4 regions of the Rhizobium sp. R693 genome follow, and region 4 is predicted to be linked to each of the others. Evidence: predicted binding sites of a transcription regulator. Region 4 holds the regulator's gene; each other region holds the start of a gene.
The links. The regulator PhoB, encoded in region 4, activates phosphate uptake and scavenging genes when phosphate is short. The targets are predictions, from matches to a motif close to TGTCATNNANCTGTCAT.

Region 1: the regulator PhoB is predicted to act here: its motif matches at 3,486-3,502, upstream of ATY79_RS04385 (DUF47 family protein).
Region 2: the regulator PhoB is predicted to act here: its motif matches at 1,701-1,717, upstream of phnC (phosphonate ABC transporter ATP-binding protein).
Region 3: the regulator PhoB is predicted to act here: its motif matches at 1,964-1,980, upstream of ATY79_RS21245 (UDP-2,3-diacylglucosamine diphosphatase).

Annotation. Positions count from the first base shown of each region.
Region 1 is NZ_LOKY01000003.1:49,283-56,718, forward strand. Features, by position in the region: gene ATY79_RS04350 (SDR family NAD(P)-dependent oxidoreductase) at 1-37, shown strand, start outside; gene ATY79_RS04365 (hypothetical protein) at 839-1,078, opposite strand; tRNA gene ATY79_RS04370 (tRNA-Asn) at 1,300-1,374, opposite strand; gene ATY79_RS31260 (hypothetical protein) at 1,492-1,791, shown strand; gene ATY79_RS04380 (inorganic phosphate transporter) at 1,788-2,792, opposite strand; gene ATY79_RS04385 (DUF47 family protein) at 2,792-3,433, opposite strand; gene ATY79_RS04390 (BA14K family protein) at 3,633-4,064, shown strand; tRNA gene ATY79_RS04395 (tRNA-Cys) at 4,190-4,263, shown strand; gene ATY79_RS04400 (hypothetical protein) at 4,895-5,077, shown strand; gene ATY79_RS30730 (hypothetical protein) at 5,296-5,442, opposite strand; gene ATY79_RS04405 (protein-L-isoaspartate O-methyltransferase) at 5,813-6,478, shown strand; gene ATY79_RS31845 (hypothetical protein) at 6,502-6,624, opposite strand; gene ATY79_RS04410 (DUF2497 domain-containing protein) at 6,702-7,436, shown strand, end outside.
Region 2 is NZ_LOKY01000012.1:291,994-299,429, reverse strand. Features, by position in the region: gene phnL (phosphonate C-P lyase system protein PhnL) at 1-577, shown strand, start outside; gene ATY79_RS13350 (DapH/DapD/GlmU-related protein) at 574-1,191, shown strand; gene ATY79_RS13345 (hypothetical protein) at 1,270-1,482, opposite strand; gene phnC (phosphonate ABC transporter ATP-binding protein) at 1,773-2,618, shown strand; gene phnD (phosphonate ABC transporter substrate-binding protein) at 2,709-3,614, shown strand; gene phnE (phosphonate ABC transporter, permease protein PhnE) at 3,685-4,653, shown strand; gene phnE (phosphonate ABC transporter, permease protein PhnE) at 4,662-6,002, shown strand; gene ATY79_RS13320 (DUF1045 domain-containing protein) at 6,134-6,829, shown strand; gene ATY79_RS13315 (alpha-D-ribose 1-methylphosphonate 5-triphosphate diphosphatase) at 6,843-7,436, shown strand, end outside.
Region 3 is NZ_LOKY01000034.1:109,306-116,741, forward strand. Features, by position in the region: gene ATY79_RS21240 (MFS transporter) at 1-931, opposite strand, end outside; gene ATY79_RS21245 (UDP-2,3-diacylglucosamine diphosphatase) at 1,093-1,917, opposite strand; gene ATY79_RS21250 (NADP-dependent malic enzyme) at 2,145-4,457, shown strand; gene ATY79_RS21255 (DUF2865 domain-containing protein) at 4,580-5,662, shown strand; gene bluB (5,6-dimethylbenzimidazole synthase) at 5,669-6,358, opposite strand; cobalamin riboswitch at 6,398-6,580, opposite strand; gene ATY79_RS21265 (TolB family protein) at 6,606-7,436, opposite strand, start outside.
Region 4 is NZ_LOKY01000012.1:3,821-11,256, reverse strand. Features, by position in the region: gene pstB (phosphate ABC transporter ATP-binding protein PstB) at 1-735, shown strand, start outside; gene phoU (phosphate signaling complex protein PhoU) at 779-1,492, shown strand; gene phoB (phosphate regulon transcriptional regulator PhoB) at 1,529-2,212, shown strand; gene ATY79_RS11935 (GcrA family cell cycle regulator) at 2,311-2,844, opposite strand; gene ATY79_RS11930 (aspartate aminotransferase family protein) at 3,273-4,469, shown strand; gene argF (ornithine carbamoyltransferase) at 4,512-5,429, shown strand; gene ATY79_RS11920 (Hsp33 family molecular chaperone) at 5,522-6,517, shown strand; gene apaG (Co2+/Mg2+ efflux protein ApaG) at 6,518-6,910, opposite strand; gene ATY79_RS11910 (O-succinylhomoserine sulfhydrylase) at 7,111-7,436, opposite strand, start outside.

The DNA.
Region 1 (7,436 bases), on a different contig from region 4:
GCACCCACGGCCAGGTATGGCGCATCCGGCAGAGTAGCCGTTGCTGTCTGAGGCAGAGACGAGGCGGATGGCGGCCAGACAGGAGGTCATCTGTCAACAGGCCGCCACCCGCTCTCGTCAGCTCCGCGACAAAGACGACCTGGCGGACGTCTATATTTCTAGCCGCGGAAGCCTGCTCACAATAAACAGAATTCCAAGAGGCGTTCGAAGCGTTTATCGAAGCCCAATGGGCGAACACGCTCCTGTGCCGACCAAAAGCGCTCGCGCCATTTCGGCAAGTGTACCAGCATAGTCTAACCTGAAATCGAAGTCCCTGGCCAGTGACAAATTCGCCAAATTCGGCTAGGCGATCTCGCATTGGCATTTTGCTCCTGCGACGAAACAGGGGCTCGCGCGGAACAGACGTTTCGGCCGTCGTCGGAGAATTTTCGAGAGGTTCCAGCGCAAGAGGAGGGCCGGTTATCCCGGCCCTTTTGGAGGCCATCTATATCGGCCCGATCAGTTATCGTATTCGCGGCAAGCGTCATTGATTGATGCGCCACTCTCGCCGCCAGGGGTATCAACGCCCGAATTTGCATGTGCCGCACCCGGCAATCCATGGCCTTTGGCTGGGGCGTGATGCGTTGGGTTAACCGGGGCGACAGTGATCGGGTTTGCCGTTATCGCCGCTCGTATAGTCGCCCGCGTAGGTGCTGGAGCTGGGATTTGTGGGGCCGCCATTCGTTGGGCCGAACGGCTGCAGGGTCTTGGTCGGCGAAGAGCAAGGTGCTGATCTAGCGATACACCTGAGAGTGGGAAAAGAGATTCTCATGGTTAGCCAGCCATGATCGAAAGATGCTCAGTTCGACGTCTGGCAATGCGTGGTGTCGTTCATTCGCTGGCAACGGGTCTGGAAATTGGTCAGCGGCTGCTGTTGTTTCTGTTGCTGCTGCTTCGCGTGGAGCAAGCCGGCTCTCACCGTTGCACTCCCCGCAGGAATTTCCGGCCGTCTGACATCGGTATCGGGAGTCGGACTGTGACAGCCGGCCAGCGCAGCGACCGCACATAGCGCCGCGGCCAGAAGGAACATGCGTTTCATTGCTATTGCCCCTCTCCAATTCCCTGAGACACGCAATGCGTCGAACCTCAGGATACAATTGGGACGTGAAGAGTTCAAAGCGCTAAATCTGGGCAACACTACAGCGCACGGCCGTCGGTGCGAATATCCCAGGCGCCGACCGTTCGAAAGCATTTCAAAAGTGGGGAAAGAAAACACCTGCTTTTGGAATATCAACAAAAGCAGGCGCTTATCTTTGAAACTGGCTCCCCGGGCCGGATTCGAACCGGCGACCTGTCGATTAACAGTCGAATGCTCTACCGCTGAGCTACCAGGGATCACCGCTCGCCGCGGTGTGAGTGGCCTAATACAAATGCTTGCCCGATTTGCCAAGCGGTTTTTTCAAAAAAATGACATCCGCTTGTATTCGCTCTGAATAACCCCATCTCCTGTGGATGACTGAAGCACATGATACCACTGGAAAATCGGGCGCCAAGCGATTTGGCATCAATCACAACACCGGCCATCTCGTTCTAGGCTCCGTGAGCATTCCGTTTCCACGGTCGCGCCTCGGTAGAATGACGATCGGCATTCTGCTGATCCTGGGTGGCGTTTTGGGATTCTTGCCCATTTTAGGCTTCTGGATGCTCCCGCTGGGATTCATCGTGCTGTCGCACGATCTGCATCTCGTTCGCCGGATGCGGCGGCGAGTCTCTGTCTGGTGGAGCAAGAGGCGGAAACCGCCCCTTGATTAGCTGAACAAACCTGCGGTCCAATAAAACAGCGCCGAGATAAGCGCAGCCGCCGGAAGCGTGATTACCCAGGCAACGACGATGTTGCCTGCCAGGCCCCAACGGACTGCCGAGACGCGGCGTGCAGCACCCACCCCTATGATCGCACCGGTGATGGTGTGGGTCGTGGACACTGGAATCCCGAGCCATGTGGCTCCGAAGAGCGTCAGCGCGCCGCCGGTCTCCGCACAGAAACCCTGCATCGGGTTCAGTCGGGTGATCTTCGACCCCATGGTGTGGACGATTCGCCAGCCGCCGAAGAGTGTCCCAAGCGCCATCGCCGTCTGGCAGGAGAGCACGACCCAGAGTGGTACGTGAAAGCTTCCCCCGAGATAACCCTGCGAATAGAGGAGCACGGCAATGATGCCCATCGTCTTCTGTGCATCATTGCCGCCGTGACCAAGCGAATAGAGAGAGGCGGATACGAACTGCAGGACGCGGAATGTGCGATCGACAGCGAAGGGTGTCTGTCGAACGAAGATCCAGGAGACGGCAAGCACGAGGAAGAGCGCCAACATGAAGCCGATGAACGGCGACATGACGATGGCGCTCGCTGTCTTCAGCAATCCGCTCCACACGATTGAGCTGAAGCCGACTTTTGCGAGGCCGGCTCCCACCAGCCCGCCCACCAGCGCGTGCGAAGAACTGGACGGGATACCGAAGATCCAGGTGACGATATTCCAGATGATCGCACCCATCAGTGCCGCAAAGATGACCAGCGGTGTGACGATATTGGGATCGATGATGCCGGTACCGAGGGTTTCGGCAACGTGGAGACCGAAGAACAGAAACGCAATGAAATTGAAGAAAGCTGCCCAGACAACTGCATAGTGAGGTCGGAGCACCCGCGTCGAGACGATCGTTGCGATCGAATTCGCGGCATCGTGAAGGCCGTTCAGGAAGTCGAAGAACAGCGCAACCGCGATCAGGCCGGCGAGCACCGGAAAGGCGAGGGTGGCGTCCATCAAACGTTCTCAATCACGATGCCGCTGATTTCGTTGGCAACGTCTTCGAAGCGATCAACGACCTTCTCCAGTTCACCGTAGATTTCGCTGCCGACGATGTAGGCCATTGCATTTGACGCACCGTGACGAAGGAAAAGCTCCTTCAGGCCGTGGTCGTGCAACTCGTCCGAGCGCCCTTCGACGCGGGTGACCTCCTCCGCAATCGCCATGAGCCGCGGGGCATTGGCGTTGATGCGGTCGAGCAGGGGGATCGCCTCGCCGATGAGATGGGCAGCCTGCACGATGGCCGCCCCCATTTCTTGCATGCGGGGATCGAATTGGGTCTGCTCGAAGAGCCGGATCGTCTTGACGGTCTTGTGCATCATATCGATCGCGTCATCCATCGACTGGATCAGATCCTTGATATCGACACGGTCGAAAGGCGTGATGAAGCTTCGGCGAACCGCGAGTAGCACCTCGCGGGTGATCTCGTCGGCATCGTTTTCGAGTGCGACGATCCGATCGCAATGCCGCTCGGTGTCCTTGCCGGCAAGCAATTCGTTCAGCGCTTCCGCCGCCCCTACGATCGTCTGGGAATGCTGGGAAAAGAGGTCAAAGAAGCGGTCTTCACGCGGTAGAAGTTTACGAAACCAGCCGAGCATTCCATCCATCCGTTTGAGAATTTTTAGGAGCCCGTCATAAATTAGCAGGGCTTGCAATAAAAGTGTCACAATTGCACCGGCCAAGATTCTTTTCCGCCGTGCATTTGCAATGGGCGTCAGGGAACTTGAGACTTGCCTGAGCGTTAAAGTTCTAAGCGTTTTCTGACGCGAGACATGCAGGAAATGAGAAGGTGCTGGAATGAAGAAGCTTGCGGTACTGGTATTGGCAATCGCGACGAGCCTGTCCGGCATCGGACCGTCTTTCGCTGAAAATTCGGGTGACGAGCATTCACCTCAAAGCCGCGGCGAGTTTGGAGATTCCGGCGCCAGAAACAGCCGCAACTACGACCGCTGCAGCTTCTATCGTTGCGGTGGTTACCGGCATGGCCATTATAGTGGGCGCTACTATCATGATGATTACTATCGCCATTACGACAATGATGCCGGCGCACTGATCGGTGGCTTGGCGGCGGGCGCGATCATCGGCGGACTGATTGCTCAGCCACGGGCCTACCCGGTCGGCAATTCCCACGTCGATTGGTGTTACAGCCGTTACCGCTCCTATCGCGCATATGACAACACCTATCAGCCGTATTATGGCCCGCGGCGGCAGTGCCACTCACCATACTAATGGTTGATCATAGAAACCGGCGGGCATATCGATTGGAAATCCTGCCGGTTTTTTAATAACCCCCTTGCACTCAATTTCTATTCATTCTAAATGCCCGCCAACGCTTCGGTGATGAAGCGCAGTGAGGCCTCGTGGCGGAGTGGTGACGCAGAGGACTGCAAATCCTTGTACCCCGGTTCAATTCCGGGCGAGGCCTCCATCTTGATTTTCTATCCGTAAGATATTGATTTGCAGTCGGATTTTGTGACTCGGCTGCAGTGACTGTAGCCAAGTCGAGTCGGGCGCGGGCGTCTTATTCGGGTTTGCAGGTTGCTGTTCAATCGCCAGCCGGCAGTAAGTCTCCTGCCGTTTCGATCCTCGGGAATTTATTTGCAGCGAGCTCGCCAACCCACTTACTCCAATCGGACTAGGACCTAGGTCCATCTGTGACAGCTCTTACAACGGAGCTATGTTCTTTTTGCTGGTCTGCCGGGGGACAAGATAAGGCGTTGAAGGTATCGGACCCACTCCTTGATCAGCTCCATTTCGCTGCCCACGGCAGACAGGGCGGGGGTAAGTTTTCTGTCCCAGCAATGCTGAGGGGGCGGCCAGGTTGGTCGCCCCCTCCCGGATCATGATTACGTGGTCCTGCCGAGTATCTTGGCGGTCGGGGTCGAACGCTTCTGGACGCCTTCCTTCCAAATTTAAGCTCCGACGACATTTTTCTCCACCGGCATAGTGAAAATCCGCAAGGTGTTAGATTTGGTGCATGCTTTCCATGACCAAATCGGCGATTGCCGGGTTTTTGATAGGGCGCTAAGCTTCACCCTCAATTCTGAGGAGCGCCTATGATGTCGGCGACCAAAATACCGCAACTGATCTTTGCTTTAAGTGTGGCGCGCGAGATGGCCGAGCGTGAACTCCACGCCGAGATGCTTGTCATGCTGATCGAGGAGGCACTGAAAGAGGCGCAGGAAGAGGCGTTGCGCCACGGCATTCTCGTCGACATAGAAGAGGAAACCGAACTGCAGTAGCCTTCACCGGCAAACCGAGCGGCCCCGGCCGCGGCTGTTTTGGCCCCGGCCGGGTTGTCGATCGGGGAGGGGCTGGGGAGGCTCCGGGATCGACCGCGACACGATATAGATCCCATTCGACGGCCAACATTGGTGCTTAAAGGTAGGTTTCGTCGTTTGTTCTTGCCTAAAAAGAACTTCTCAACGGTCCACTCGTCACCCACGCCGCGGCTTGCAGTTCAGTTGACCCTTTGCAGTGACGGCATTGGTGATACGCCAGTTGTCGCGACACTCGGGGCGCTGACTCTCACAAAGGGGATAAGGAGTATGATCGCCAGCAGCGCGCCGATGAAGAAGCCGCCCAGCACGAGTGGTTTGATTGCCATGTCACATCCGCCGAATCCCAAGGAAACGACACTATCGGGACAAAAACTGACAATGGCCTGAAGGCAGTTAGTTAGCTCGTTTCACGATCGAAAAGGCCGCAGCAGAAGATGCCGATCAGCGTTGCGATGATGAAGAAGTCGAACAATGAGAGATATTCGATGATGTTCAGCATGGCCTACTCCTCCTCTGTTCCTCCGGTTGCAATAATATCACAGCGCGCTCGTTTGTTCCACGAAGGGTGGCTGCGGGCCCGCATCGGGAATGCTCGCACCCCGAATTCTTGCCGCAGGCATTCGCGAAGCCTTGAAAGGCCAGTGTGCTGAGATTAAGAGACGTCCAGACAAAGCCGCTTCTACCGAGCGAGAGGACATGATGAATTTCGAATCAGCACGCGCAAACATGGTCGACAACCAGCTCCGCACGACGGACGTCACCTCGCATTCAGTGCTGACGGCCTTCCTCACGGTGCCGCGCGAGGCTTTCGTTCCAGAGAAGGCGAAGGCGCTTGCCTATATCGATCGTGACGTCGAAATCTGTCCGGCAGCGTCCGGCAAGCCGGCGCGTTATCTGATGCAGCCGTCGCCGCTTGCAAAGCTGCTCCAGCTTGCGGCGGTCACGAAGGATGATGTCGTACTCGAGATCGGTGCCGGTAGCGGCTACGTATCGGCTCTTTTTTCGCAGCTTGCCAGTACGGTGATCGCGGTTGAAGAGGACGAAACGCTTGCGGCGGAAGCCAAGACCAACCTTGCCGGCTACACAAACGTATCTGTTGTCACTGGCCCGCTCAATGCTGGCAGCCCGTCAGGCGCTCCTTATGATCTCATTTTTGTCAGCGGTTCTGTCGAGGAGGTTCCTTCTTCCTTGCTGTCGCAGCTTCGTGACGGCGGCCGTCTGGTCACGGTACAGGGTTACGGCGGTTCGGCGCGTGCAAAGGTTTTTGTGAGCGAGCGCGGCACGATTTCCGAAAACGTCTACTTCAACGCCTCTGTTAAGCCGCTTCCCGGTTTTGCCAAGGCGCGCGAATTCGTGTTCTGATCTATAGCTGCGATCACTGACTTTCAACGGGCGCCTTTAGCGCCCGTTTTTCTTTTCCATCCATCGAATTTCGGGGTTGCCAGCCAGCGTGCAGAAAGCTGTGCATGGCAGCATTCATTTGATTCGCGATGATTTTTTTCAATCATCGGCTATCCTAAGGTATGGGTGATTCGGATGCCCATTCCACGCAATCCGGTCGTTTTTCGGAATAACGGGGATAGATATGGCTCAGCCAAGTGTAGCGCGTGAACCGTCAATGGAAGAAATTCTAGCGTCGATCCGCCAGATCATCGAAAGCAATGACCCGGGTGCAGGCAGGGCGCTCTCCGCTTCGCTCCCGGCAGTTTATGGCGGCGATGAGGATGATCGCGATTCGGACATCCATTTGACGGTGGACGAGACTTACGCTGGCGTGGAATTCCCTGAAACAGTCCCTCAGCCCGATCCGCGTTTCGTTGCCGCCAATTCGGCAGGCTCGGCTCCTCTGCCGGAGGCGCAGCCGCGCGCCATGTCTCTGGCGGATGTCGCTGCGCGCGTCCGAGCAGCGTCGGAGCGGAACGCTGCCCAGTTGCAGCGCGAAGTGCCGCCGGCATTTCGGCAGGCCGCGGAACTGAGGACCGAGGCGCCGGAGACTGTTGGCGAGGTGCTGGTTTCGGCTCCAAGGGCTTCGCAACCTGCCGAAGCCGCTACGGCCCCCATTTCAGCTCCTGCGCCGAAAGTCGTCGCTGTGCGCCCGCCGGTGGAAGTGCCGTTCGAAATGCCTCAGGCCATCGCCGTGGAGCCGCGACCCGCTGTTGTCCAGGCGACAGAAGTTTCCGTACCTGCCATTGCCGAGCCGATGGTTGAAGACACACCGCGGCGCCGCATTGAGGATGAGCAGCAGCCGGCATTGCTCTCGCATGACGCGGGCCTTCAAGTCAGCCGTTCCTTTGAGGAGCTTGCTGCCGTTGTCGATGGC
Region 2 (7,436 bases), 290 kb from region 4:
GTCGGGCATCGGCAAGAGCTCGCTGCTGAAGATGATCTACGGCAACTATGCCGTGGATAGCGGCCAGATTCTCATTAAGCATCACGACAAGATCGTCGATCTGGCAACGGCGGACCCGCGCACGGTGATCGACGTGCGCCGTCATACGCTCGGCTATGTCAGCCAGTTCCTGCGCACCGTTCCGCGTGTCGCGGCCATCGACGTGGTGGCCGAGCCGCTGGTCGCCCGCGGTGAGAAAGCTGAAACGGCGCGCGAGAAGGCGGCAAACCTTCTCTCGAAGCTGAACCTGCCGGAAGCGCTCTGGCAGCTTCCGCCCGCCACCTTCTCCGGCGGCGAGCAGCAGCGCGTCAACATCGCCCGCGGCTTCATCACCGAGCACACCGTCCTGCTGCTCGATGAGCCGACCGCCTCGCTCGACGCCAGGAACCGCGCCCTCGTCGTCGGCATGATCGAGGAAAAGAAGAAGGCGGGCGTCGCCCTTCTCGGCATCTTCCACGATGAAGAGGTGCGCGAGGCCGTCGCCGACCGCATTCTCGACGTCCAGAAATTCTCGCCGCGAAATGCGATCGCCGCATGAGCCGCAAGATTGGCCTCGAGCCCTATTTCCACGAAACAGCATCGGTGAAGAACGCCACCTTCGGTCGCTTCACGGAGGTCTCGGAGCGTTGCCGCATGGAGGAAGTCGAGTTCGGCGACTATTCCTATGTCATGCAGGACGGTGCGATATGGTGCGCGACGATCGGCAAGTTCGTCAACATCGCCGCCTCGGTGCGGATTAATGCCACCAACCATCCGACCTGGCGCGCAACGCTGCATCACTTCACCTATCGCGCCGCCGATTATTGGCCGGATGCCGATATGGAGGCCGACTTCTTCGAATGGCGCCGCTCCAACCGCGTCGTCATTGGCCATGACGTCTGGATCGGCCACGGGGCCACCATCCTGCCCGGCGTCAAGGTCGGCAACGGCGCCGTCATCGGTGCCGGCGCGGTCGTCTCCAAGGATGTCGCTGCCTACACCATCGTCGGCGGCGTCCCCGCCAAGCTGATCCGCGAGCGGTTCCCGAAAGAGGTCGGCGAACGCATGGACAAGCTCGCCTGGTGGGATTGGGAGCATGATCGCCTGCGGGTCGCCCTGCAGGACTTCCGGAACCTCAGCGTCGAAGATTTTCTCGCCCGCTACGAGCAGTGACCGAAGCCCTTGAGTTCGCTCAGGGGCTTTTCTCTTCGGTCCACGAAGGCAGCCCCACGCGAAAAGCCAGGCTTTGGTCTACGGATTTGGGTTCTTCGCCAACTGCCATTCACCGGTCTCGTCCGGCTCGACGCGTTTGTTGCCGCGGTAGAAGATCGGCTGTCCGGTCTTCTTGTCCATCGAGAAGCGGCTCGGCGTGAACTTTTCGCTCTCGTGTCCACGGATGGCGAGACTGAGCGCCTCTTTGAACTTCCCGTCTTTGCACAGGCTTTTGAAGAGTGCCTGATCCATCGCTTTACTCCAGTATCCCCGATATCCGTTGAATTGCCTGCCATCGACCGGTGATCGGGTCAACTGCAATGACGATACCTCGCGTACCGACTTCGTGTGCAATCGCTCAGCCCCAGCTGCGATTGGCAGGTTCTCGTCGCTATTGTTTATCCGGCACACGACCGCGGCTGGATCCGATGTCCGTCAAAGGCTCGATTATGACAGTCCTTACACAAAACTGACATTGGAGCTTCATCAAGCAGGACTAATGCACTCCCTCATATCGCCTTTGGACTATGAGGAAGAGCATGATGTTCGAGCTGAAGAATGTCACCCGCCGTTTCGGAAAGAAGACCGCCGTCGATTCCGTTACGCTCGACATTCCTCAGGGCCAGATGGTCGGCATCATCGGACGTTCCGGTGCGGGCAAGTCCACGCTTCTGCGCATGATCAACCGCCTGCAGGAGCCGACATCGGGCTCGATCCATTTCGCCGGTGTCAAGGTATCCAGCCTTGGCGGCCAAGCGCTACGCAACTGGCAGCGCGATTGCGCGATGATCTTCCAGCAATTCAATCTCGTTCCGCGTCTCGACGTGCTGACAAACGTCATGCTCGGCCGTCTCAATCATCGCTCCACCGCGATGAGCCTGCTTGGTCTCTTCAGCCGCGAGGAGCGCATCCACGCGATTGCCGCCCTTGAGCGCCTCGGCATCGAGCAGACGGCCTTGCAGATGGCGGGCACACTGTCGGGTGGCCAGCAGCAGCGCGTGGCGATTGCCCGCGCCCTGATGCAGAACCCGAAGATGGTGCTCGCCGACGAGCCGATCGCCTCGCTTGATCCGCTCAACGCCAAGATCGTCATGGACGCACTGCGCGACATCAACGAGCGCGAAGGCATCACCGTCATCACCAATCTTCATACACTCGATACCGCCCGCAACTACTGCGAACGCATCGTCGGCATGGCTGCTGGCCGCGTCGTGTTCGACGGCAAGCCCTCCGAACTGACGGCTGAAGCCGTCAAACAGATTTACGGCACCGACAAGGATGGCGCCGGCATCGACGAGACGATGACCTCGACCTCGATCAACATTCCCGCGGCTGCCGCCGCCAATCAATCCGCCGGCTTGCAACCGCTGGCGCTGGCCGGTCTCTGAGAGGGGCGGCCTCGATCGTAAGCCCGCGTTATGGGCGCACGTCTTCTTAACCAGGGATCGCCGGGAAGACCGGTCAATCAGGAGAGTACCATGTTGAAGAAAGCACTCTTTGCCGCGACGGCGCTGTTTGCGCTTGCCGGCGTTTCGCATGCTGCAGACCTCAAGGAATTCCGCATTGGTATTCTCGGTGGCGAAAACGAAGCCGATCGCCTGCGTAACTACGCTTGCCTGGCTGACCACCTGAAGACCGAATTCGGCTTCGAGAAGGTTTCGCTCTTCCCGGCTGCCGACTATGACGGCGTTATCCAGGGTCTTCTCGGCGGCACGCTCGACTTCGCAGAACTCGGCGCTTCGGGCTACGCTGCGATCGCCATCAAGAACGACAAGGCTGTCACCCCGATCCTGACGACCGTTCAGAAGGACGGTTCGACGGGCTACCACTCGATCGGTCTCGCTCTGAAGTCCTCGGGCATCAAGGACATCAAGGACGCCAAGGGCAAGAAGCTCGGCTACGCCGATCCGGACTCCACCTCGGGCTACCTGATCCCGCTGACGCAGATCCCGAAGGACACTGGCATGCCGAATGACCAGTACTTCGCTTCCACGCAGTTCAACGGCGGCCACGAGAACAACCTTCTCGCTGCCTATGACGGCAAGGTCGATATCGCTGTTGACGACTCCTCCGGCATCGGCGATTTCAAGGACGGCTACACGTCCGGCACCTTCCGCAAGGCTGTCGACAAGGGCACCGTAGATCCGAACAAGCTCGTCGAAGTCTGGCGTTCGCCCCTGATCCCGAACGGCCCGCTCGTTGTTCGCAACGAACTCGGCGCTGATTGGCAGGCAAAGCTCACCGACTTCTTCATGAAGCTCCCGGCAAAGGACGCCAAGTGCTTCGCAGCCATCGAAGGCGGCGATTACCAGGGCTACACCAAGGTTCAGCCTGACTTCTACAACGCCATCATCGATGCTCGTAAGGCTGCCATCGGCGGTTGATCGATCCTGACGGTTGAAGGGCGGCCGTAACAAGCCGCCCTTTTTGTTGCGAAGAAAGCGGACATCGTTCATGACTTTTGCCGATCCCAACGCACACGCGCCGGCCCAGCAAAGCGCCCGTGAAATCGGTGACGCCTGGAGCAAGATGGTGGCCCGCCGCCGCTTCTATACCGGCCTTGGGCTGGTGATCCTGCTTGCCGCTTTCATCGCCTCCGTGCGGTTTGCCGATGAAAGCAATGCCGGCCATTTCCTCGAGCGCCTGCCGCATCTCTTCGATTTTTTGAGCTGGCTCATTCCCAAGGATTGGAATGACGTCTGGCGCGCCCTGTTGGATATCGCAAACGCGACCCAGAAGACCGGTGAAGAGTATAATTTCGCCCAGGGTCGCGTCTATGTCTGGGACGGCTTCTATATCCCCGAATATTTCGAGCTGATGATCATCACGATCAACGTCGCGCTCGTTTCGACGATCATCGGCTTCATCTTCGCCGTGCCGCTGAGCTTTCTCGTGGCCCGCAATCTGGCGCCGTCCAATCCGCTGCGCATCATCGCCAAGCGTCTGACGGAACTCCTCCGCGCGTTCCCCGAGATTGTTATCGCAGGCCTGTTTTCCGCCATCCTGTCGATCGGTCCGGTTGCCGCGATCATTGCAGTCGGCCTGCACACCATCGGTGCGCTCGGCAAACTTTTCTATGAAGTTGTCGAAAACATCGACATGAAGCCGGATGAAGGCATGAAAGCCGTCGGCGCCAGCTGGTCGGAGCGCGTCCGCTTCGCTGCCCTGCCGCAGGTCATGCCGAACTTCGTCTCCTACGCGCTGCTGCGCCTGGAGATCAATGTCCGCGCCTCCACCATCATCGGTGCGGTCGGCGGCGGCGGTATCGGTGAGGAGTTGAAGCTCTCCATCTCGCGCGGTTTCGGCGCCAAGACGATGGCTCTCGTTCTCCTGCTCTTCATCACCATCGTTGCGGTCGACCAGTTCTCCGCATGGCTGCGCCGCCGCCTCGTCGGTGAGCACGCCTTCCTTTTGCAGCATTGAGGTCCGCCATGACGGTGATCGACGCCAACCGGATGCACGAGATCGAGCAGCGTTATCCGGAGTATTTCAAACGTTCCTTCCGGCAGCGCTTCGGCGGCCTGATGATCGTGATCGCGACGCTTGTCTATGGGCTTTACGCAACCTGGTTCTTCGACCTGCCGAAGCTGCTTGCCGATGCCCATTGGGAGCGTGTCGGCCTCTATCTCAGCCAGTGGGTAAGCTATGACGTGCAGCCCGAATTGCGCATTGGCGATGACGGCATCACGGTCAAATATCCGCGTTTCTCGCCGCTCGGCGACAACCCGCATCCGGATTGGGTCATCAACAATCCGGATGGCAGCGTCACGGTTTCGGTCAGCGGCACAAGCCGCAGCGTTACCATCTCCAAAACGGAGACGACGGTGACCGCCCACGGCATCAGCGTGCCGGTGGAAGTCTCCAGCGGCGCACCGAAGCTCGTCGGCCCCGTGCCGAGCTGGATGACGGTCTACGACGACAACGTCCTAGCCGACCTGGGCTTTGCCGGCGACGTCAGCATTTCGGTCGATCGCGTCAAGGTGCGCAAGCGCTTCCTCGGCTGGGCGAATTTCGTTTTCGACACCCAATCGCCATTCTTCGGCAAGCCGGCGAGCAAGGTCATCAGCCTGATCGTTTCGGGACCGGAACTGAAGCCCGGCCAATCCAACCTGTCGCTTGCCTTCGATAATATCTGGCACAACAGCGCCTGGCAGCACGGCGACGTCTGGACAAAACTGTTCCAGACCATCGTGATGGCTTTCCTGGGGACGCTGCTCGGTGCATTGTTCGCTTTTCCGCTGGCGTTTCTTGCAGCGCGCAACATCACCCCGAACAAGGTGCTGAATCAGGTCCTGAAGCGCTTCTTCGACTTTCTGCGCTCGGTCGACATGCTGATCTGGGCACTCTTTCTGACCCGCGCCTTCGGTCCCGGTCCTCTGGCTGGGTCCGGCGCGATTTTCCTCACCGAAACGGGCACGCTCGGCAAGCTCTATTCAGAAGGCCTGGAGAACGTCGACAACAAGCCGCGCGAAGGCATCAAATCGACCGGTGCGTCCACCGTACTCACGCATCGCTACGGCATTATTCCACAGGTCGTCCCTGTTTTCGTCAGCCAGACCCTCTACCAATGGGAGTCGAATGTTCGTGGCGCCACCATTATCGGCGCGGTTGGCGCGGGTGGTATCGGCCTCAAGCTTTGGGAAGCGATGCGCACCAACGCCAACTGGGAAAACGTCGCCTATATGGTGCTGTTGATCCTCATTGTCGTCTTCCTGTTCGACATGGCCTCGAACGCGCTGCGCCATCGATTGATGGGCACCAAGGCACACTGAAAAAGCGCAGGATCGTTCCGGATCATCATCATTCTGTCACGGAAATCTTTTAGCCGGAAGCCAGCTTGCGGTGGCGGTCAAATCACTGAACACTACAATCCGCATTCGGAACGATTCCCAGGATACGAGCCTTGCGCTACGCACTCTATTTCACGCCGCCGAAGGACGATCCTTTGAACGGCACGGCCGCGCTCTGGCTCGGCCGCGATGCCTTCACCGGCGAAACTTACCCGGCTCCTGATCATCCGGACCTGCCGGCCGCCGAGCAGTTCGAGCTGACCGCCGATCCTCGCCGCTACGCTTTCCACGCGACGATCAAGGCGCCCTTCCATCTGGCAGCCTCCGTCACCGAGAAGGACCTGATCCAGGTTGTTGAGGATTTTGCCGCCCGCACGTCGGCCTTCGAGATTCCCGAGCTGGTGCTTGGGCAACTGGGTAAATTCTTTGCGTTGGTGCCCGCTTTTCTGCATCCGCCGCTTCAGGATTTTGCTGCCACGGTGGTAAAATCCTTCGAGCCGTTTCGCGCCGCCTTGTCGGATGCCGATGTCGCGCGCCGCAATCCGGAAAGACTAAGCGAGAGCCAGAGGACCAATCTGTTGCGCTGGGGCTATCCCTATGTGATGGATGACTTCGGGTTTCATATGACGCTGACCGGCCAGGTGCCGCAGGAGCGTGCCGGCATAATGAAGGCCATTCTGGCGGAGCGTTTCGCCGCCTTTACTGGCCGGCCGCTCCCGATCACCGGCCTTGCCGTTTTCGTTGAGGAGGCGCGCGGCGCTCCGTTTACAGCCCATTCCTGGTGGCCGCTTGCCGGCGCGAAAAACTGAGAGACCATATTCAATGACCAAAGAAACCGTCTTCTCCAACGCTCGCATTGTCCTCGAGGATGAAATCATCGAAGGCTCGGTCCTCGTCCGCGACGGCAAGATTGCCGATATCTCGACAGGCAACTCGCATGTCGGTGAGGATTTCGAAGGCGACTACCTGATCCCTGGTCTCGTCGAGCTCCACACCGACCATCTCGAAGGCCACTATTCGCCGCGCCCGGGCCTGCGCTGGCACAAGACGGCGGCGATCCAGGCGCATGATGCCCAGATCGTCACATCCGGCATCACCACGGTCTTCGATTGCCTGCGCATGGGCGCAGACGAGGATGGCGGCTTCGAGCACGGCGAGATGCGCGAGATGGCCGATGCGATCCAGAAGGCCGAGCAGGAAGGCCGTTTGCGGGCTGAACATCTGCTTCACCTGCGCTGCGAGGTCTCCGCTGACAACGTGCTGCAGCACTTCTCCGATTTCGAAAACGATCCCTACGTCCGTCTTGTCTCGCTGATGGACCACGCGCCTGGCCAGCGGCAGTTCCAGACGATGGACCAGTACATCTTCTACTACCAGAAGAAGCGCGGTCTCTCCGATGCCGAGTTCGCCAAGTTC
Region 3 (7,436 bases), on a different contig from region 4:
ACTGGAGCAAAAAGAAGCCCCAGAAACCCCAGTGCATCGGGAACAGGATCCAGCGACAGACGCTGACCGCCGCACCAAACCGAATCAGCGTCCAGGCACTGAAACGACGGCTAAGCCGCCGGGACAGAAAGAACACCGTTACCTCGGCTGCAACGCCGGCACTCCAAAGGATCGCGATCTGCGTCCCTGAGAAGCCGAGATCCCGCCAGTAGAGGGACGCAAACGCCTGCAAGACAGCATGACTCGACTGTTGGATTGCGACGCCGATCAGCAATGCAAGCAGATGCGGTTGACGCAGCGAACTGCCGGTCGCCGCGGAAATATCGACGGGCGTTCCGCGCCTGCGTGTCGGGCCGATCCGTGGACAGTAGATCGCCATCACAACGGTTGTCACGAAACCAAAGGTCATGACCGGCAGCACCATCTCGCCGCCCCAGTGCCCGATCAACTGCCCGCCGATCAGGGTGGAGACGATAAACGCGACCGAACCCCACACCCGCATCGAGCCGTAATCCAGCCCCCAGCGCCTGACACCGGAAATCACGATCGACTCGACGACCGGGACATAACAGGCAAAGGTCGCTCCCTGGATCGTGTAGACGATCAGCACTGGCCAGAATGTATTCGTCCAGTAGAGCGCGATCGCCGTCAGCAGCGATAGACAGCCTGAAAACAGCAGCACATCGGCGCGCTCTTTCATCCGGTCGGCATACATCGCGACGATGGGAGCGACGAGCACGCGCACCACCATCGGCACGGCGAGAATGACACCGATCTCATGGTCGTTGAACTCGTGCAGCGCAAGCCACATCGGGAAAAACGGCAGGGCAACGCCGTTGACGAGCAAAGGCGCACAATAGGACAAGGCACTGAGCACACGGAAGCGCGGTGGTGCCCCCTCACTCGCCGGAGGATTTTGCGCGGGAATCATGGGGTAGACCTGTAGGAACTGAACGTTGCCTAACACGTCAACCTAAGGGCGACTATGGCAAGAAATTGCCCAACTGAAACGTTTTAGAAAATAAATAGGGCCTATCGCAAAGACACAACGGGCTAAATAGATTCATTGAATTACGGGCTCGCAAGACCGCTTTAGGCGGCCTGCTGCGCGACGTCCTTTTCGCGATGACCGATCGCCATCGGAATCGACTGTAGATCGCTCATGGTGCGCCACTCGATCAATTCAAAGGTGCCGTCTTCATGCTCGGCGATCGCTGTGCAGCTTTCGACCCAGTCCCCGGTATTGATGTAGCGGATCCCATCCATGTCTTCCATCACCGCATGGTGAATGTGGCCACAAATCACGCCGTCCGCACCATGTTTCCGAGCTTCGTCAGCGACGACGCGCTGGAACTCGCCGATGAAGTTGACCGCATGCTTGACCTGAAGCTTGGCCCATGCGGAAAATGACCAGTAAGGCATTCCCATCCGGCGGCGGATCGCCGCGAGCCCAATATTGACCATGATCGCCATGTCGTATGCCCAGTCACCGAGATAGGCGAGCAGGCGGGCATTGCGCACCACGACGTCGAACTCGTCGCCGTGCAGCACGAGGTACTTCTTGCCGTCGGCAGCTTCATGCATGATGCGCTCGGCAACCTCGATGCCACCGAAATGGGTGCCTGGAAAGTCGCGAAGGAATTCGTCGTGATTGCCGGGGATATAAATGACCCGCGTGCCCTTGCGCGCCTTGCGCAGCAGCTTCTGAACGACGTCATTGCAATCCTGCGGCCAGTACCAGCTACGCTTCAGCCGCCAGCCGTCAACGATGTCGCCAACGAGGACAATGGTGTCCGCCTCGTGATGCTTGAGAAAATCCAACAGGAAGTCCACCTTCGCGGCCTTGGAGCCGAGATGTACATCGGAAATGAAAAGCGTACGGAAGTGCCGCGTATCCATGTTGTCCCTCACAAGCATCCTGCTCGTGTCCCATCGTTCACCTGCCTCTCAAAACCAGAGTCGTGTTTCAGGAAGATGACATGCTGGTGCCCTGCCTGATTTTCCCGGTTGCCACCGCGCCTCGATGCAACGGCGACAGATTTGCGCTGTTTTCGTATTTCGAACGGAAATTCCGACTGTTCCGCCATCCCGTTTGATGTATTGAAGGCATTTCAAAGACAGCATGCGGCAGCCCGGAGGCGATGATGGATCATCAGGAAAAGTCCAAGACGGAAAAGAATCTGGCAGGTGGAAGCCTGGACGAGCAGGCGCTCTACTTCCATCGCTATCCGCGTCCGGGCAAGCTCGAGATCCAGGCGATCAAGCCGCTCGGCAACCAGCGCGACCTGGCTCTTGCCTATTCCCCCGGCGTCGCAGCACCCTGTCTAGCGATCCGCGATCATCCCGAGACGGCCGCCGATTATACCTCGCGTGCAAATCTCGTAGCGGTCATTTCTAACGGTACGGCCGTTCTCGGCCTCGGCAATATCGGCCCGCTGGCATCAAAGCCGGTCATGGAGGGAAAAGCCGTCCTGTTCAAGAAGTTCGCCAACATCGACGTCTTCGATATCGAGGTCGATGCATCGAGCGTCGAGCAGATGGTCTCGACCGTCGCTTCGCTCGAGCCGACCTTCGGCGGCATCAATCTCGAGGACATCAAGGCGCCGGAATGTTTCGAAATCGAGCGTCGCCTGCGCGAGACCATGAAGATCCCGGTCTTCCATGATGACCAGCACGGCACCGCCATCATTGTCGCTGCCGCGATCCTCAATGGCCTGGAACTGGCGAGCAAGAAGATCGACGAGGTCAAGATCGTTGCCTCCGGCGCAGGTGCTGCCGCCCTCGCCTGCCTCAATCTCCTCGTCACGCTGGGCGCCAAACGCGAAAACATCTGGGTTCATGACATCGAAGGTCTGGTCTACGAAGGCCGCACCGAACTGATGGACGAGTGGAAGAGCGTCTACGCCCAGAAGAGCGACACGCGCACGCTTGCCGAAAACATCGGCGGCGCCGACGTCTTCCTTGGCCTTTCCGCAGCGGGCGTGCTGAAGCCGGAGCTGCTGGCGCAGATGGCCGAAAACCCGCTGATCATGGCGCTCGCCAACCCAACGCCCGAAATCATGCCCGATCTCGCCCGCGCTGCCCGTCCCGATGCGATGATCTGCACCGGTCGCTCCGACTTCCCGAACCAGGTGAACAACGTTCTCTGCTTCCCCTATATTTTCCGGGGCGCGTTGGATTGCGGCGCGGTCACTATCAACGAAGAAATGAAGATGGCTGCCGTCCGCGCCATCGCGGCACTGGCGCGCGAAGAACCATCCGACGTCGCCGCCCGCGCCTATTCGGGCGAAACGCCCGTCTTCGGCCCGAACTACCTGATCCCCTCGCCCTTTGACCCGCGCCTGATCCTGCGGATCGCCCCGGCCGTAGCGAAAGCCGCGGCCGAAAGCGGCGTCGCCCTGCGTCCGATTACCGATTTCGACGCTTATCTCGACCAGCTCAACCGTTTCGTCTTCCGCTCGGGCTTCATCATGAAGCCGATCTTTGCTGCGGCGAAGAATGCCGAGCGCAAGCGGGTGATCTTCTCCGAAGGTGAAGACGAACGCGTCTTGCGCGCCGCACAGGTGCTGCTCGAAGAAGGCATTGCCAAGCCAATCCTGATTGGCCGCCCATCAGTCATCGAAACACGTCTGAAGCGCTACGGTCTGCGCATCCGGCCGCTAGCCGATTTTGACGTCATCAACCCGGAAGACGATCCGCGCTTCCGCGAATATGTCGATCTCTATTTCTCGCTGGTTGGACGTCGGGGCGTCATTCCGGAAGCCGCGCGCACGATCGTTCGTACCAACACGACTGTTATCGGCGCGTTGGCGCTGAAGCGGGGCGAAGCCGATGCGCTTATCTGTGGCCTGGAAGGCCGTTACGAGAAGCATCTGCGCGACGTCCGCCAGATCATCGGCAAGAGGCAGGACGTGTGCGACTTCTCGGCACTCAGCCTGCTGATTTCACAACGCGGCGCCACCTTCTTCACGGACACCTACGTCACCTTCAATCCGAGCGCGGAAGAGATTGCCGAGTCCGCGGTTCTCGCTGCCGAGGAAATCAGACGCTTCGGCATTACGCCGCGCGCTGCTCTTGTGTCCCACTCGAACTTCGGTTCCCGTGAGTCCGAAAGCGCGACGAAGATGCGTGCCGCTCTGAAGCTCGTGCGCGAAGCCGCGCCGGATCTCGAAGTGGACGGCGAAATGCATGGCGAAAGCGCGATCTCCGATGCCCTGCGCAAGCGCGTCATGCCCGACACGACCCTGCACGACGAAGCAAACCTGCTGGTCTTCCCGAACCTCGACGCGGCCAACATCACTCTGGGCGTCGTAAAGTCGATGATTGACGGCTTGCATGTCGGGCCGATCCTGCTTGGCGCTGCGCTGCCGGCGCACATCCTCGCGCCCTCGGTGACCTCGCGCGGCGTCGTCAACATGGCAGCTCTCGCCGTCGTCGAGGCTTCACAGCCAGCGTGATTTGCGGCAGATCGAGAAAATGCGGTAAGATTCCGACCGCAGCTTGTTAAGACAAACGGGCTAGCAATGAAGGCGCGGCGGGATGCCGCGCCCTATGACCTGCTCACCGATGGGACGATGCCTTGAACCGCTGGATTCTGTCACTCGCAACCGCCCTTGCACTCACCGGCCCGACCCAAGCCCAGATGCCGGCGATCTGCGGTGACCTTCGCGCCCGCCTTGCCGATCTGCCACAAATCATCGGCAGCACGCCCGAGGTGCGCAAATTCGCCAGTGCTATTGCCGAACAGAACCTTGAGCTTCGCAAACTCCGTAGCGATCTGCGCCAAAACGGCTGCACAAGTGGCAGCATGGTCGTGATCGGGGATGATGACGGCTACTGCGGCGAGCTCGAGCGCGCGGAAACCAAGATGGTCGACAACATCCGTTATCTGCAGCAGCGGCGCGACGAACTGCGCGGCCAGAGCGATGATGCGCGCACGAGAAATGAACTGCTTGCCGCGCTCGACGACAACGGCTGCAACGAGGAGCAGTGGCCTGAGGATCGCGCCGATGGATATGCTCCGCCGCCGAGCATCGAAGATCAGGCGATGCGAAACGACACCTTCATACCTCTAGGTGGCGATCCCAACCAGCGTCGATACGGTTTCGGCATGTCTACGCTCTCTCATCTGAACACCGTCTGCGTACGCACCTGCGACGGAGGCTTTTTTCCGCTAAGCTCGAACGCAACCTCGCAGGACTTCGCCCGCGATGCCGACACCTGCTCGAAGATGTGTCCCGGCATCGACACCGAGCTCTTCTATCATGACGTCTCCAGCACCGAGACCTCACAGATGATTTCGGCGTCGACGGGCGCCCCCTACAGCGCAATGCCGAATGCTTTCGCCTACAAGAACCGTAAGCCGGGCGAAAAATCGTCCTGCAGTTGCAATCTAAACGCTTACTACGAACAGATGAGGAATAGCCAATCGATCAGCGAACCGCCGCAACAAGGATCGATCACCACGATCGAAACCAAGAAGCCCGAGCCGGAGAGCAAGGTCGCCGCCCCGGCTGCACCGCAGCCGCAAGTGCCGGACAGGCCATACGATCCGGCAAACAACAAGGTGCGCCAGATCGGCCCGCAGTTCCTAGCCGGTGACCAGGGCACGATCGACCTTAAGAATCCCGCCAAGCCTGGCCCTCAGCCGCAGCAACAATAGCCGCCCTCAGTCCAGCGAACTGTCCCAGCGATCCGTGAACACCAGTTCCTCCAGCGGCAGGCGCTGGCGCCATCCTTTGACCGCGAGTTCCGGCTGGTCATAGAGCTGATCGACATAGCCGATGCAGAGCCAGGCAACGATCTCGACCCGTTCCGGAACGCCGAGGATCTCTTTGATATCGGACTCGTGAAAGATGCTCACCCAGCCGACCCCCACGCCTTCGGCTCGGGCCGCGAGCCACAAATTCTGCACGGCGCAAACCGTGGAGTAAGAATCCATTCGCCGGTTATGCGTTCGGCCGAGAACGATATCACCGCAGCGATCCGGATCGCAGGTCACACAGATGCTGAGCGGTGCGGCTCGGATACCTTCGAGCTTCAGCGACCGGTACAGCCTCTGTCGTTCGCCCTCAAACATCTCGCCAGCCTCACGGTTGGCGCGATTGAAAGCTTGCCACGCCGCCTCCTTCACCTGCTGATCGCGAACCAGGATGAAATTCCAGGGCTGCATGAATCCCACGGACGGCGCATGGTGCGCGGCCGTCAGAAGCCTGCTGACAACGTCGTCCGGTATCGGATCCGGGAGGAACTCCGAACGGACGTCGCGGCGCGTTGAGATCGCCCGGTAAACGGCGTCACGTTCCTCGGTCGAAAAGGCTGTAGCTCCCGACAGGGAGCCTGAATGGTCTGGTCGCATCGTCTATCCCCAACAACACAACCGCCCGCCGTCCACGCGGGTCAGTCTATGATGTCGGGCCGGTCTTCTGACTTGGCGTCATCCAACTGCCGCGCCTTCCCGGCGCTGGGCCAGTGGCGTGTTGCGGCAGTCGTCAGCCTTACAGCGTTGGGCACGTTTCGGTCTCTCACCGAATTCCCGATTCTCCCGCCTAACACGGGCACCTGACGAAAGCTCTATGCCCGCAAAAATCGCTCGACGCAATCCTTCACCCAGAGACAGGGTGGTAACGCACATAGGCGAACTCATCGCCGGACGGCGACCAGTTGGGCACGTTGATTGTGCCCTGCCCGCCGAAGAGATCGAAGAGTGTCGTCAGATTGCCCCCGTCCATATCCATCAGCCGCAGACGAACATTGAGATCGCGCGGATGGTCGAAAACATCCGGGTCGTAGGAAAGGATGAGGACCTTGTCGTTGTTGGGCGACGGATGGGCAAACCAGTTCCCATAATTGTCGCTGGTGATCTGGTCGAGGCCAGTGCCGTCCGGGTGGATGCGCCAGATCTGCATGAGGCCGGTGCGGCTGGAATTGAAGTAGATCCATTGGCCGTCAGCGGAGTAGTCCGGCCCGTCGTTGCGTCCCTCGCCGTGTGTCAGCCGCCGTTCTTCGCCGCCATCCACGGAAATCGTGTAGATATCGAACAAGTCGTTGCGGATGCCGCAATAGGCCAGTTGTTTTCCGTCAGGCGACCAGCCGTGCCAATAGGACGGCTGATTTTGCGTCACCAGCCGTGGCATCCCGCCTTCGGCCCGAAGCACATAAATCGTCGACTTCCCGAACTCGGTCTTGTCGGAGATGACGATCTGCCGGCCATCGGGCGAAATGCCATGATCGTTGTTGCACGTTTTGGCAAAACCGGTGTCGACTTTCTCGACCCTGCCTGAACCATCAAGCGCCAGACGGTACAGAAGTCCGTCGCCGTTCAACAGAAGATAGCTGCCGTCGGGCGCAAAGTTGGGCGCCTCCACAAGCTGCGTCGTTTGCCAGACGACGCGTGCCTCGCCTATCCTGATGTTGTAGATCTCGACGGAACTGCG
Region 4 (7,436 bases):
GACGTCTCGGTTTATTACGGCGAGAAGCGCGCGCTTTTCGATGTGAAGCTGAACATCCGCGAAAACACTGTGACGGCCCTCATCGGACCATCGGGCTGTGGCAAGTCCACGTTCCTGCGCAGCCTGAACCGTATGAATGACACGATCGACAATTGCCGCGTGACCGGCAAGATCACGCTCGACGGCGAAGATATCTACGATCCGGATATTGACGTGGTGGAACTCCGTGCCCGTGTCGGCATGGTGTTCCAGAAGCCAAATCCGTTCCCGAAGACGATCTACGAAAATGTGGCCTACGGTCCGCGTATCCACGGTCTCGCCAGGTCGAAGGCCGACATGGACCAAATCGTTGAGCTCAGCCTACAGCGCGCCGGTCTGTGGAACGAGGTGAAAGATCGCGTTCATGAAGCCGGCACTGGACTTTCCGGTGGTCAGCAGCAGCGCCTCTGCATCGCCCGCGCTGTTGCCGTCAGCCCGGAAGTGATCCTGATGGACGAGCCGTGCTCGGCACTCGATCCGATCGCCACGGCAAAGGTCGAGGAACTGATCCACGAACTCCGCGAGAACTACACGATCGTCATCGTGACGCACTCGATGCAGCAGGCCGCCCGCGTTTCGCAACGCACCGCCATGTTCCACCTCGGCAACCTCGTCGAGGAGAATGATACCGACAAGATGTTCACCAACCCGGACGACCCGCGCACCCAGGACTACATCATGGGCCGCTTCGGTTGATCGGTCGCTTTGGTAGCACTCACGATATTCAAGGATGAGCCCTATGGCATCGACACATATCTTTTCCGCGTACGACGATGATTTGAAGTTCCTGTCCCGCCGCATTTCGGAAATGGGCGGTTTGGCCGAGCAGATGGTCTCGGATGCCGTTCGCGCCCTCGTCAACGGCGACACGGCTCTCGCCCAGAAGGTCATCTCCGACGACGTGATCCTTGACCACGCCGAACGCGAGATCGGTGACAAGGCGATCGTCACGATTGCGCGCCGCCAGCCGATGGCAGCCGACCTTCGTGAGATCATGGGCTCCATCCGCATCGCGGCGGACCTGGAGCGCGTCGGCGATCTTGGCAAGAACACTGCCAAGCGCGTTATTGCTGTCCAGAGCGCCGGCGTGCCGCGCAAGCTCGCACGCGGCCTCGAGCACCTCTCGGAGCTCGCGCTGGTCCAGCTCAAGGAAGTGCTCGACGTCTACACGAGCCGCGCTGCTGACAAGGCAAAGTCGATCCGTGAGCGCGACGAGGAAATCGACGCGATGTACACCTCGCTGTTTCGCGAGATGCTCACCTATATGATGGAAGATCCGCGCAACATCACCAGCTGCACGCATCTCCTGTTCTGCGCCAAGAACATCGAGCGCATCGGCGACCACGCCACCAATATTGCCGAAACCATCTACTACATGGCCACCGGTGCCCAGCCGGAAGGCGAACGTCCGAAGGACGATACCGCCAACACCGTCGGCGCAGTCACTGAATAATCGCTCCGCGACCGCGCCCCCAGGAGACCGAAACGAATGATCCCAAAAGTAGCTGTCGTTGAAGACGAAGAAGCACTGAGCGTGCTTCTTCGCTATAACCTTGAGGCTGAAGGTTTCGAGGTCGATACCATCCTGCGCGGCGACGAAGCCGAGATTCGGTTGCAGGAACGGACGCCAGACATCCTGATCCTCGATTGGATGCTGCCTGGCGTATCTGGCATCGAGCTCTGCCGTCGCCTGCGTATGCGGCCGGAGACCGAGCGCCTGCCGATCATCATGTTGACGGCCCGCGGCGAGGAAAGCGAACGTGTTCGCGGCCTCTCCACCGGTGCCGACGATTACGTCGTCAAGCCGTTTTCGACACCGGAGCTGGTTGCTCGCGTCAAGGCGATGCTTCGCCGTGCCAAGCCGGAAGTGCTCTCCACGCTACTAAAGTGCGGCGATATCGAGCTCGACCGCGAGACGCATCGCGTTCATCGCAAGAGCCGCGAAGTCCGCCTCGGTCCGACCGAGTTCCGGCTCCTCGAATTCCTCATGGCGTCCCCTGGCCGCGTCTTCTCGCGCTCGCAATTGCTTGACGGCGTCTGGGGTCACGACATCTACGTCGATGAGCGTACTGTAGACGTCCATGTCGGTCGTTTGCGCAAGGCACTGAACTTCTCTAACATGCAGGACGTCATCCGCACGGTTCGCGGCGCCGGCTATTCCATGGAAGCCTAAGCTTTCCCCGGAAAGCCAGCGCGACTTTCATAAAATTTCACAAACGAAAAACGGGCCCGCGAGGGCCCGTTTTCTTTGGTCCTTATCCGGCTTCCGGGTCAAGCGACCCGGTTGGCAGCCTTGCGGCGCTCGTTCACCGGCTGATAGGCCATGCGTTGATGATACGTGCAATAGGGGGAGTTGTCCGGAGACTCGCAGCCGCAGAAGTGGAAATCATCTTTCAGCGGGTCGCCGACCGGCCACTTGCAGGTGCGTTCGGTCAGTTCAGTCAGGCCGAGGCGGCGCGAAATCGGAACGACGACGTTTGCGGCCGGACGATACCGGACTTCCTCGATCGCATCGATCTCGATTTCTTCCTTGAGCATAGTCGCACCCTGCTGGCGGGCGACGGTGCGTGTGGCGACGCGAGACGCATAGTTCGGAGCGCGGGGCGCGGATGTCGTGCGCTTGGGCGTTCTGACAGTCGTTGTCGTGCCCCCGGCCTTGGCGCGGCCAGGCAAACTCAAACGGTGGACTTTGCCAATGACAGCGTTACGGCTTACACCGCCAAGTTGTGCCGCGATCTGGCTGGCGCTAAGCCCTTCGGACCACAGCTTCTTCAGTTTTTCAACGCGCTCGTCTGTCCAGTTCATGCCCCTGTCTCCGCCTTATTAGCGTTGGTGTAGGCAGAATCCTTCACCGTTGCCCTGGACGTATCCAAGGCAAGAAACGCCTGCTCGATTTTGGTGACTAGTTCCGCCGCATGCAGTCTAGTAATTGAGTTTTAACCTAGTGTGAGGCTGACTCCGTGACAAGAGTCGGTTGAATCTCGGCGAATCGAATTTCAAGTTTTCCCCAACTTGCTGGGTGTGAGAGTCATTTTTGCAACATTAGTTGTTGATAGGTCTGCCGCCTTCGGATGGCAGCTTGACGCGTGCTGGAAAACCTCAGTTTTGTTGACATTGCAGTGCGAAAAGTAAATAGTGCTGCTTGCCGCCGAAAGGCGGCATTTTTAATTTCCGGACACTGCGTTCCTTAGCCGGAGTCCGCCCGCTGATGGTTATTGACAGGAGATCGCGCCATGGCTGAAGCCGCGCTTTACGACACCTACTCTCGTGCCCCGCTGCGGTTCGAGCGAGGAGAAGGCGTGTGGCTGATCACCGAAGCGGGCGAGCGATATCTTGATTTCGGCGCAGGCGTTGCCGTGACTTCCGTCGGCCACGGCCATCCGCATGTGGTGGGCGCGCTGAAGGAGCAGGCCGACAAGGTCTGGCACCTGTCCAATATCTACGAGATTCCTGGCCAGGAAACGCTCGCGAAGCGGCTCACCGAGGCGACGTTCGCCGATAAGGTGTTCTTCACGAACTCCGGCGCGGAAGCTCTGGAATGCGCGATCAAGACCGCGCGCCGCTACCAGTTTTCAAAGGGGCATCCCGAGCGGTTCCACATCATCACCTTCGAAGGTGCCTTCCATGGCCGCACGCTGGCGACGATCGCTGCCGGCGGCCAGGAGAAATATCTCGAAGGCTTCGGTCCCAAGGCTCCTGGCTTCGATCAGGTTCCGTTCGGCGATCTCGATGCCGTGCGCGCCGCTATCACAAGCGAGACGGCCGCTATCCTCATCGAGCCTATTCAGGGAGAAGGCGGCGTTCGCCCGGCGACCAACGAGTTTCTGAAGGCGCTCCGCGCAATCTGCGACGAAAACGGCCTGCTGCTGATCTTCGACGAAGTGCAAACGGGTGTGGGCCGTACGGGCAAGCTCTTTGCGCACGAGTGGTCCGGCGCCACTCCCGACATCATGGCAGTGGCCAAGGGTATCGGCGGTGGCTTCCCGCTCGGCGCCTGCCTTGCGACGGCAGAGGCCGCTTCCGGCATGAAGGCTGGCACGCATGGCTCCACCTATGGCGGCAATCCGCTTGCCATGGCTGTGGGCGGCGCCGTGCTCGACGTGATCCTCGCGGAAGGCTTCCTGCAGCAGGTGCGCGACGTCTCGCTGGTCTTCCGCCAGGGGCTGGCCTCGCTCAAGGATCGCTATCCTGATATCATCGAGGACATCAGAGGCGAGGGGCTGCTGCTTGGCGTCAAGGCTGCCGTGCCGTCCTCCGAGTTGCTGCAGGCGATCCGTGACGCTCACCTGCTCGGTGTGCCTGCCGGTGACAACGTCATTCGTCTTCTGCCGCCCCTGGTCGTCACAGCCGACGAAGCCCGCGAGGGCCTTGCCCGCCTCGAACGCGCCGCCGAAAGCGTGCGTGCTTCAAAGGTCAAAAAGACGGCTTAATGGACAGTGCCTGTCGCAAGGCGGGCGTGATAGGTAAAGACAATGGCTTCCCCAAAACACTTCCTCGATCTCTCCGCCGTCACGGCATCCGACCTGCGGCTCATCATGAATGACGCAATGTCACGCAAGCAGGCCTTCAAGGCCGGGCAGGGCGATAAGCCGCTCGCCGGCAAGATGCTGGCGATGATCTTCGAAAAGCCCTCGACCCGTACCCGCGTCTCCTTCGACGTCGGCATGCGCCAGCTCGGCGGCGAGACGCTGTTCCTGTCGGGCACCGAGATGCAGCTCGGCCGTGCCGAGACGATCGGCGATACGGCAAAGGTGCTGTCGCGCTATGTCGATGCGATCATGATCCGCACGACCGATCATGCCCGCATGCTGGAGCTTGCCGAGCATGCAACGGTTCCCGTTATCAATGCGCTGACTGATGATACGCATCCCTGCCAGATCATGGCTGACATCATGACCTTCGAGGAGCATCGCGGTCCGATCAAGGGCAAGACGATCGCCTGGACCGGCGACGGCAACAACGTGCTGCATTCGCTTGTCGAAGGAGCTGCGCGTTTCGGCTATCGCATGAATATGGCGGTCCCCCTTGGTTCTGAGCCGAAGGATCACTATTTGAACTGGGCCCGCGATGAGGGCGCCGAAATCATGCTTTGCCATGATGCAGACCGTGCGGTCGCCGGCGTCGATTGCGTGGTGACCGATACCTGGGTCTCCATGAATCAGGAACATCGGGCCCGGGGTCACAACGTCTTCCAGCCTTATCAGGTCAACGCGGCTTTGATGGCGCAGGCCGACAAGGATGCATTGTTCATGCATTGCCTGCCCGCCCATCGTGGTGAGGAAGTCACGGACGAGGTGATCGACGGCCCGCAATCCGTGGTCTTCGATGAAGCGGAAAACCGTCTTCATGCACAGAAGTCGATTCTTGCTTGGTGCCTGGGCGCGATCTGAACCATACTGGACGCCACATCGGGCCCGAAGGGCCAGTGGCCGTGCGAGCGGATGGACACTCTTGTCCGCCGCTCTCAGACTAGGAGAAGACCATGGCAGAACCTGCAGCCACCCTCGGCGAATTCAATTTCGCCGGCGATGATCATGTCGTTCCTTTTCAGGTGGAAGGCCTGGACGTGCGCGGTCGCGCTGTCCAGCTCGGCCCGATGCTGGACGCGATTCTTGAGCGTCATCGCTATCCTGCGCCTGTCGCGCGGCTTCTTGCTGAAGTCGTCGTGTTGACGGTGCTGCTCGGCACGTCGCTGAAATTTGAAGGAAAGTTCACGGTGCAGACCAAGGGCGATGGCCCGGTCGACCTGCTGGTTTGCGATTTCTCGACGCCGGAGAACGTGCGGGCCTACGCTCGCTTCAATCACGGCCTCCTCGACAAGGCCGTTGCCGCCGGACAGGTTGAACCTGAACAGCTGCTCGGCAAGGGCATGCTGGCCTTTACGATCGATCAGGGCAAATTCAGCCAACCCTACCAGGGCATTGTTGCGCTCGATGGGGCGACGCTGGAGGAGATTGCCGGCACCTATTTCCGCCAATCGGAGCAGATCCCGACGCGCGTACGTCTTGCCGCAGCCGAACTCTTCGACCGCGACGAGGCCGGCAAGCCGCGTCACCGCTGGCGGGCAGGGGGGCTTGTTGCCCAGTTCCTGCCGGAAGCGCCGGAGCGCATGCGCCAGCCGGATCTTCACGGCGGCGATGGCGACACGGCTGGCAGCTCCCACAAGGAAGACGATGCCTGGGCTGAAGCCCGCTCCCTCGTCGACACGATCGATGCCGACGAATTGACGGATCCGCAGGTCGGCACCGAGCGGCTGCTTTACCGGCTGTTCCACGAGCGCGGCGTTCGCGTCTACGAACCGCGCGAGGTCTTCGATCGTTGCAGCTGTTCCCGCGAGAAGATCAAGGGCGTTCTGAAGGGGTTCTCGGCAGAAGAAATTGATGCCAGCCAGGAAGACGGCACAATTTCGGTCACCTGCGAATTTTGCTCGACGACCTATCGCTTCGAAGTGGAAGAGGTGGCGGAGGCTGCCGAGTGATCAGTTCAGGACTCTGAGTAGCCCTGGCGAATCCAGCGAGAAGGCGGGTATTTCGACATTGAAAAGCTCGCCTTCATCGGTTTCCATCTGATAGTGGCCGAACATCAGCCCAGATGGCGTATCCAGCGGGCAGCCCGAGGAATACTCATAGGTATCGCCCGGCGCGAGCCGCGGCTGTTCACCAACAACCCCGGCGCCCGTGACCTCGTCGACGATCCCGTTCTGGTCGGTGATATTCCAATAACGGTTCATCAGCCGCACGGTCTTGTCGGAATTATTGCTGATGACGATCTTGTAGCCCCAGACATAGCGATCGTCGTCCGGATCGGATTGCTCCTCCAGATAAAAGGGTTCGACAACGACTTCAATGTCTCGTGTAAGGGCGCGGTACATGCCTACACCATAGTCAACATACGTTACCGGTATCTTATACGACGGCCGTTCCGTCAATAAACCGATAGTCGATCACGTCCGAAATGCCTGTAATGGCAAGAAGTTTCGCGTGTTAGATCCGATTTTTGACCGCCTTGCTTGCGGCAAAGAGCGGAGGACTACCGGCCGGATTTGCGTCAATCCGGCCGATATTTGGCTGATCAGGCGTTCACTTTGGCGAGTGCCTGGGCGAAATCCTCGATCAGGTCGTCGGTGTCTTCGATGCCCGCAGAGAGACGAACGGTGCCGCCGGAGATACCGAGTTCGGCACGCGCCTCGTCGCTCAGGTTCTTGTGCGTCGTCGTCGCCGGGTGCGTGATCAAGCTCTTGGCGTCGCCGAGATTGTTGGAGATCTTGATCACCTGCAGTGCATTCTGCAGCGCGAAGGCCGCTTCCTTGCCGCCCTTGAGTTCGATGGCGACGAGCGTCGAGCCGCCCTTCATCTGTTTGGCGACGATGTCGGCCTGCGGATGGTCCTTGCGGCCGG